Regions from separate parts of the Vibrio sp. Isolate22 genome, predicted to be linked through region 2. Evidence: riboswitches for the same ligand, from Rfam matches in the RefSeq annotation. Region 2 holds a riboswitch; the other holds the start of a gene.
What was found. A riboswitch is a leader RNA that binds a small molecule or an ion and turns the genes downstream of it on or off. The one in region 2 is predicted to bind cyclic di-GMP.
Positions count from the first base shown of each region.

Region 1: it holds a riboswitch for cyclic di-GMP, as region 2 does, so the genes downstream of both, L1D55_RS16800 (TfoX/Sxy family DNA transformation protein) here and gbpA (N-acetylglucosamine-binding protein GbpA) in region 2, are expected to answer to the same signal.

Region 1 is NZ_JAKEUW010000030.1:47,488-51,884, forward strand. Features, by position in the region: gene L1D55_RS16790 (TVP38/TMEM64 family protein) at 1-415, opposite strand, end outside; gene L1D55_RS16795 (DUF3316 domain-containing protein) at 795-1,154, shown strand; gene L1D55_RS16800 (TfoX/Sxy family DNA transformation protein) at 1,259-1,849, opposite strand; cyclic di-GMP riboswitch class I at 1,977-2,062, opposite strand; gene purR (HTH-type transcriptional repressor PurR) at 2,233-3,237, opposite strand; gene torD (molecular chaperone TorD) at 3,554-4,201, opposite strand.
Region 2 is NZ_JAKEUW010000002.1:78,142-82,538, forward strand. Features, by position in the region: gene aroG (3-deoxy-7-phosphoheptulonate synthase AroG) at 1-411, opposite strand, end outside; gene L1D55_RS01800 (DUF3820 family protein) at 724-939, opposite strand; gene L1D55_RS01805 (DUF3313 domain-containing protein) at 952-1,623, opposite strand; gene L1D55_RS01810 (transcriptional regulator) at 1,720-2,073, opposite strand; cyclic di-GMP riboswitch class I at 2,396-2,485, shown strand; gene gbpA (N-acetylglucosamine-binding protein GbpA) at 2,558-4,024, shown strand; gene cyoE (heme o synthase) at 4,135-4,397, opposite strand, start outside.

The sequences.
Region 1 (4,397 bases), on a different contig from region 2:
GGCGTAAAGAGAACAAGTAAAATGCGCCGTCTTTTTCGACACCTTTATTAATTGTAGACAGTTTGTCGCCAAACTTAGTTTGTATCCAGTCACGTAGCAAGTAGCGGCTACTTAAAAAGGCAAGAGTTGCGCCGATCGCACTGGCGAAAGAAACCAAAAGTAAGCTGTTCCAAAATCCAAATAGAGCAGCCCCAAGAAGGGTAACAACCGCTGCTCCTGGAATAGAGAAAGCGGTGATCAATACATACGCGATGAAGTAAGTCGCGGCAGCCACAATAAAGTTACTTTCTATATAGTCGTTTAACACGGCTTGTTGTGCTTTGGCGTTTTCCAGCGTGAGGTATTGACCAAAGTTGATGCCTAATAAAACAATCGTAACGACTAGCACAATACCCAATATCATTTTCTTACTCATTGATACTTCCTCAAATTTTCAATGCATACCATTAGTATAGATAGACAGGCAAAGCATAGATTAACTTTCATTAGATGATAAAAAACTATTTATTTTATGCGATTAGTAGAGTTTGAACGGTTAGCCCAACTGTTTGGCTTTGTGTAAGCGATAGGAATTCGCAGCATAAAGCTGGGAGAAGTATCCAGCGATTAAAAGATTATGAGTTTTTGCTAGAGGATTGTTTTATATAACTTAATCTAAGAGAAATAATTTGTACCACGTAAAAAGTGATAAAAAATTGAAAGAGTTTTGGTCTTGGTTCGTTCTATATACGTAACAATCGAGGCATGAAGATTGTTTTAGATAATTATTCAGGCAGACAACTAAGGAGCTAGCTATGAAATTATTATCAATGATGACGGTTATCGCTACAACAAGCCTTTTCTCTTTCCAAGCTATGGGTTCGGGTGTCTATCATAGAGCCGCTGTAGAATCTAAAATCTTTAAAGGGGATGTAGTTGCGAGCCAATCACAGGCTTACGAATCTGGTAAACAAATCTGGATGGAGATAAACGGCAAGGGTTCCTATGAACTCAGCAAAATCCTACCTCAAGCTTCTGAAAAGGTGGACGTGCGTTCGTTTGAAATCAGAAACGGGAGCATCAAAGTCAAAGAAATCATGAACTCATCTGGAGAGATTAACTTCGTTCCGATGGTCAAAGTCGACTTTAAGTATAATTATCGCCCATCTTTCTAGGATGTTGATAGGGTGCTAAAACAGCAAACTATCTAATGTTACTAATCGAAAAAAAAGCCGCAGAAATGCGGCTTAGTTGTATAAAAAAGGGTGTACTGACAATGTTAATTGACGCGACTGATAAGCTCTTCGCGACGTTGCTGTGGAATAACCGACCAATGCGTGCCATTGATCGCTCCTTCTAATGCCCAAAGCAGTTCAATACTGACAGAGGACGTATGAGATTCCTTGATGGCATTAAATGCGTTTACAGAGCCAGATTCATATAAACGTTCTACGGAATCAATCCCGGCCTTCTTCAACATGCGCTCAGTGGCAAGTCGAAGGTTAGGGAGGTCTTTCAGTCGAGTAGGCTTAGCAGCGGACTGTTCAGCTTTCTCTTCTTTTGCAAAACCCAGAGACGTAGTTGCAAGTTGTAAGATTTTCTCTTGGTCTTGCCACAGGCCTTCTGGTAAAGCGAAGTATTTAGTTACGACAGGGAAACCACGTTTTTTGTAGACGTACGGTTGAAACCCTTGTTGCTCGAACTGTTTTGTTGTGCCTTTGTCTGCTCGTATGTGCAACTGGTCATTAACAACCAGAGCAAACATAGTGTCATCAGCAAAAAGACCGAATCCACCAAACATTGAGCGTGATTTTATTTTTCCTAGGGGCTCAAATAACTTCATTGAGTCCTTTAGTATCGGTTTATCCATGTTATTTATCTCGGTGTATTTGAACTACGCCACCAAATAAGCAGGTCCGAGAGATTAGCAAAATGTTGCAATTACATTGTCAATAAGCCGTAAATTACTAAATTATTAGTAGTTACTGCATTTTGCCATCGGTAACCCCGCTACCATACCAACGAGTGGTTTAGGCCGGAAGCTTTGCGTCTCACCTTTTCAAGTGATTTGCCCTGTGCGTGACTGATTGAATAGAATAAAGTTTTTGTTGAATGAGGCTCACACTTGATATTTCAAAATGTGATATTGCTTCAATTAATGATCTTTATTATATGAAACTAGGTTTATTTTGTCTGCTGATAAAAAAAGCGCCCCCAAAGGTGCGCTTGATGAAAATAAACTCAATTTATCAGTTAATTTAACGTTTTAACTGTACTACGTTCAACAATTTCTGGGTGCATTTCGAAGACACGTTTTTCATGGTCTTTGTCTTTTATGCGCTCAAGCAGAATTTCGAATGCGTTCTTGCCGACACGACGCTTCGGTTGGTGAACGGTGGTCAATGGTGGAGAGAAGTACTCCGCCAATTCGATGTTATCGTAGCCAATGATAGAGATATCTTCTGGGATACGGATGCCTTTTTGCTGTAAGCGACTCATTAAGCCGAGTGCCATCGTATCGTTAAAGCAGAATACTGCCGTAGGGCGCTCTTCCATCTCAACAATTTTGTCTGCCGCAAGTACTGCTGTATCACACTCGAAGTTACCTTCGATGATCATATCGTCACTTGCAGTGATGTTTGCTTCTTCTAGAGCGCGCTTGTAACCAGCGATACGTTCAACACAGGCTGCTTTGTCTAAGTGGCCACTTAAACAAGCAATCTTTGAGTGACCGCGGTCGATTAGGTATTTAGTCGCTAGGTAGCCGCCTTCTTCAGAGTTATCAATGATTTTATCTGCTTGAGAACTCTCTGGGCCCCAATCCATGACTACTTTAGGGATGTCAGCATGACGATCTAACATCTCTCTCAGTTCTTCTGTTAGGTCTGAACACATAACTAAGATGCCATCTACACGTTTCTCTGCAAGCATTCGAATGTAGTCACGTTGCTTCTCATAGATACCACCAGTGTTACACAGGATCAAAGTGTAACCTTGACGGTAGCAGTAGCTCTCAACACCATCGATAACTTCAGAGAAGAATAGGTTTGTTGATTGAGTCACTAGCATGCCGATAGTTCGTGTTGAATTACACTTCAAACTACGAGCAACAGCACTTGGTGCATAGTTTAATTCGTCTACCGCTTTATTTACTTTTTCTTGAGTCGCTTCTGCAACAAAACGTGTTTTGTTGATTACGTGAGAAACGGTTGTGGTTGATACGCCTGCTAAGCGAGCGACATCTTTTATAGTGGCCATGGTTTTATCCTATTAGAAGCTACTTTCCCCAAAGTACGGAGTGAAGTAGCCGTTAAGCTACCTAACTAAGAGCTTAAATTTGTAGGGCTCTTTGGGTACTAAAGTGTTAAAAAACAAAAAACCGCTAGTGAGCGGCTTGTTTTAACACCGAAATGCTCTGAACTTAATAAGCATAGCATTTCGTGAATGTTTCATATTTTATCGTTTGCGGTCACAATTCTAGACTGACTAGAAAATACTCGCAATACAATTCACCCAGAAATCCGGGTGAATTGTCACATTCTACGGAATTTATTTACCTAGTCATCAGTTAACCTTATTCACCAGCTAAATATTGAGCATCTAATTGACAGAAAGCCATTAGCAGAGAAGAGACAGCAGCGTAGAAACCGAATTCATCAACATCGTGACACTTAACGTTGAATTTCGGGATCCAAGTTAATAGCTGTTGCTCGATAAATTGTTGCTGAACTTCGAACGATTTTTCTAGTTCTTCTTCTGATTCTGTTTCATTAGAGCGAATGATTAGGTTTCCTAAGAAGTCGAGTTCGATAGCGATGTGGTCTGCTGGTTCTTTTAGATCTTGGTTAACCACTAGGTTGTGCTTAGCCATGATCTCTTCCATCTTTTTCGCTGGTTTATCGTTTAATAGGCCAGTTTCACCGATGTACATTGAGGCATAAGGAAGGGCGCCATGCTTATCTGTCTTTAGGAAAAGGTCGCAAAAGTCAGCAGACAGTTCTAGTTGTGCATCTTCGCGAGTTTGTAGGCGGTTCAGTGCATCAACCAACTTATCAATAGCAGGCTTTAGAGTTTCATTTTCGCCTAAACCAGTTAAGAAAGAACGAATTTCAACAGAATGGTAGTGGTCAAGTTCGTCTTGAGTGAGCTCTTTGGCGAATAAGCTTGATAGCCACCAGTAAATTTCTGCTCTTTGCTCATTGAACGTTTTCGTATCTTTCATTACATAGATCCTGATTTAGTCTTGTGGTGTCTTTTCGCACACCAAGGCTGATGACGAGGTTATTTGCGAAATGCAAAGTTACTCGTTAGTAGTAATGCCTATATTGAATTGTGCTAGACGACAAATAGCAAGGTTTAAGATTGTCTTGTATCAAAAAAAATCCATGTTTCTGGCATTTATCTTCAGTACCACTAGA
Region 2 (4,397 bases):
CATACCCATGTCTGTTAGATCAAGCAATAGCTTACGTCCAAGACGTAGACCATCGTTTAGCTTGAACGTGTCATCCATGTACGGGTCATTGATCAGGCCTTTCCAGCCAACGGTAGTACGTGGTTTTTCAAAGTAAACACGCATTACGATTTCAAGCTTATCGCCTAGTTCGTCACGCAGAACTTTCAAACGCTTACCGTATTCAAGAGCGGCTTCTGGATCATGAATAGAACATGGACCAACGATAACCAATAGGCGGTCATCTTTGTCTTCTAGAATGTTGTGAATTGCTTTACGGCTTTCAAAGGTTGTAGAAGAAGCAACTTCTGTTGCTGGAAACTTTTCTAAAACAGCAACAGGGGGTAATAACTCTTTTACTTTGTTAATTCTTACATCATCAGTCTGGAACATTGCTTACTTCTTCCTATATCTATCCTTGAGCTGAATGTACGTTATCTCACGTAACTTTCCATCAGCACATATCTTCTTGTTCCCTGTAACTTAACTAGTAAAAACGCCAGTTTCAATCACTAATTTAAAAAGAACGCAATTTTTTTTGTGTTTTATATTTAAAACACCCTGTATAACTTTATTTACATGCTATCGATTGCGCAATTTCAATCGGGTAACGTTGAATGTTTTTTCACCCATCACTTCTCAACGAAACTGTTCTATCAACAGAAACAAAAAAGCCCACGCTGTTAACGTGAGCTTTATAATTAATTACATTCTTTTCAATGGCTTGACGACACTGTCGAGCCCTTCTATTTTTAACGCTAGGCACAGTTTGAGCAAGTCACCTAGCTCACCGTTTGGGAACCCTTTCTTGTCGAACCACAACAAATATTCTTCAGGTAAGTCAATCAGTGTACGGCCGGCGTACTTTCCAAATGGCATCTGCATTCGAGCCAACTTAATCAGATTCTCTTTCTCTAGCATTGTTCGGTCTTTCTATGCGTCATCGATGTTCTGTAGAGTATCACCTAAACGTTCAACCCAATAGTTGATTGCATCTTTGGCATCATCAAGTGAATCGATCATAGTCGAAAAGTCCTTATTTCCGGCTTCACGATCGATCGCTGCGAACAGTGGTGTGCCATCTTGAGCGTCACTCACCAGCAGCTCGACACTCGCACTACCAACATTGGTGTGCTCTCCTGTCGCAACTTTGGAGATGGTCGACATGGCAAGCCCAAACGGTAAGACACTACTGGTAACGGCTAAAATAGGATTTGGCGTTTCAACGTTACTCAATGCGATACTTAGGCGTAACGTTTTGCCCGTCGGCTCACCAACGATCACTTTATGAGGCGATATTTTCTCCTCTAAACGACTCACCATGTGGTCAGTAAGTTCCTGAATTTCTTCTTGATCTAACGAGCCTTCTTCGGCGAGCACAAAAATTTGGTCAATGACGACAGAATCATAATCATCCAACTTATTCTTCAAGCGATCGGCGTCACGCAGCCCTATTCTTGCCCAAACGAGGTCAACTCCCCCGTCAGGGCCAGGCTGAAAATCTTCATAAGTGGTGAATTTGGTAGCAGTCTTGATTGGGCCGCCTGCACAACCAAACAAAAAGATGCTGGTTGCGACAAGCAAAAATAGTTTTAGAGGATTCATAGCGCACTTAGATTGGAAGAAAAACACCCAAGTATGCTATACCATATGTGAAAAGTTTGTAGAAAAAGGGGCTATAACTCAGAGCTAACTCTAAAATTAGTTGTGTTGAACAGTGTGAGCATACTCTACGATCACTTGATTTCCTTCGATGTAAGCATTTTGGATCTCTCCATCCACACTCATTCTACTTTTCAAATAGACCACTTTAGGACCAGAGTCATTTCCTTCTTTAAGTGACGGGAATACGTTTCTCGGCTCCAAATGAAGTAGGCGACAGAAATGGCTCACAAATGACATAGTTAGCGGCGACTCCCCTCGCAGCACGTTTGAGAAATCAAGCTGACTCATTCCAAGCTTCTTTGAAAACTCCATTTGTGTGATTCGCATTCGTGATTTTTGTGACATCCACGTTTGGTATAACGCTTCTCTATCTTGTTCAGTGAATTCCATACTGACTCCTTTATATAATTCATACCAATTAATTGTCCGGTTTTTCATACATAGCGTGTCAGGGTTCGGTTAGTGGAAGCCAAAGGTTTGGTTTTGATATGCGCTCAATTGTTATCCAAAACAAAACTCATAAGGCAAAACCATTCACAAAAATAATTAGAGCAAATACTTTCTTAATTTATTTCAATCACTTATAGGTAAATAAAGAATACATTTAGCAAGTTAATTTGTGACAAGAATTAAAAGTTCGAGATTAGCATTCCACATTTCAATCTATTCATTCGCATTTATAAAACGCGTTGACTACATTTCGCTTGCTTAAACGCACTTCTGGCAAACTATTTGAAAGAATAGGACGCAAAGCCACCGGTCTGTCGACAATTATTCTGCCTATGATAGCGGAGCTGCCACTTAACAGGATTTAAGTGCAAATGCGTGCCGGAGTGTTCTCTTTTTTGTAGGCCAAATACAGTAAGGACAAATAATGAAACAACTCCCAAAAAAATCACTCATCGCTCTATCGCTACTAAGCGTTAGTGGTGCAAGCTTCGGTCACGGTTATGTCTCGGCATACAATAATGGCGTAGCTGAAAGCCGTGTAGCGCTGTGTAAGTTCCCTGCGAGTGATACACAAGAGAAGAACACCAACTGTGGTGGTATCCAATACGAACCACAAAGTGTCGAAGGTCCTGAAGGCTTCCCAGAGGTTGGCCCTGCAGATGGAAAAATCGCTAGTGCGCAATCTTCTTTAGCGGCTGCGCTAGACGAGCAAACAGCAGACCGTTGGGTTAAACGCCCCATCCAATCTGGCTCTCAATACTTTGAGTGGACATTCACAGCAAACCACGTGACTCACGATTGGAAATACTACATTACAAAACCAGACTGGAATCCAAACCAGCCTTTGGCTCGCAGTTCTTTTGATCTAACGCCATTCTGTGTAGTCGAAGGCAATATGGAACAGCCACCAATGCAAGTAAGCCACTTGTGTAATGTCCCTGAGCGTGAAGGCTACCAAGTGATTCTTGCTGTTTGGGATGTGGGTGATACTGCAATGGCTTTCTACAACATTATTGATGTGAAATTTGATGGCGATGGCCCGATCATTCCTGATTGGGACCAAGGTGGTCAAATCAACCCAACTCGCGACCTAAACATCGGTGATGCCGTTTACACTCGTGTCTTTGACCAATCTGGTGAGAACGCTTCATACAGCACAGAGCTAGTCATTGAGAACAATGAACAAGGTAAAGCGAATAACTGGTCTTATGCATTGGCATCAAAGATCAACCAAGAGCAGACGCAAATCAAAGCGGGTCAATTGAACGACCAAGGTGATTTCGCTCCTGTATACGGCTCAAACCCGGTTTACTTAAAAGCAGGTTCAGGCTTTAAGAGCGTAGAGATCGGCTACAAGATTGATACTCCAGAGCCAGAGCATGAAGTTGAAGTAACAGGTTTAGAGTCAGAGTACATTATCGACGAGAATCAACCGACTCAACTTGATCTTACTCTAGCGGCAACGGGCGACGTTCAAGCAGAGCTCACGGTATACAACCACCACCGTGAAGCACTTGCGTCTCAGAAATCTGAACTTAAAGACGGACAAGTTGAAGATATTCGATTGACTCTGTCTAAATCTGAAGCTGGCCACCACATGCTTGTGGTTGTAACTAAGGATGACCAAGGCAACTTAGTTGACCAAAACACGCTTGATTTCCACCTTATGGACGAGCAAACACCGCCACCAGCAGGCGATTACGATTTCGTATTCCCTGAAAGCATTGAATCTTACACTGAAGGTACAAAAGTACTAAGCAGTGATGGTAGCGTTTATCAGTGTAAAGAGTTCCCATACTCTGGTTACTGTATTCAGTGGGCACCAACGGCAACTCAGTACGAACCTGGTGTAGGCTCACACTGGCAAGATGCTTGGTACAAAGTCGACTAATTGATCGCTCTGTATTTACTTTCATGTGAATAAAACTAAGCAATCAGCAAAACAAAACGGATGCCAAGCGCATCCGTTTTTTTATTCAGTATTCATCTACAAATCTGGTATTAAAGAAGGTAATGGTCTGCCAACAAAGCCACAAACAAGATCATGAGGTGATAAATAGAGAACTTAAATGTCTTCATCGCCATGTTAGGCTCATCGCGATACTTCAATACCCAGGCATGATACACAAACCCACCGTTGAGCACCAAAGACGCGCTCAGGTATATCCAACTGCTCATTCCAACTAATACTGGCAGCACACACACGATGCTTAGCAATAGCGTATACAGCAGAATTGAAGTCTTGGTGTACGCTATCCCATGCG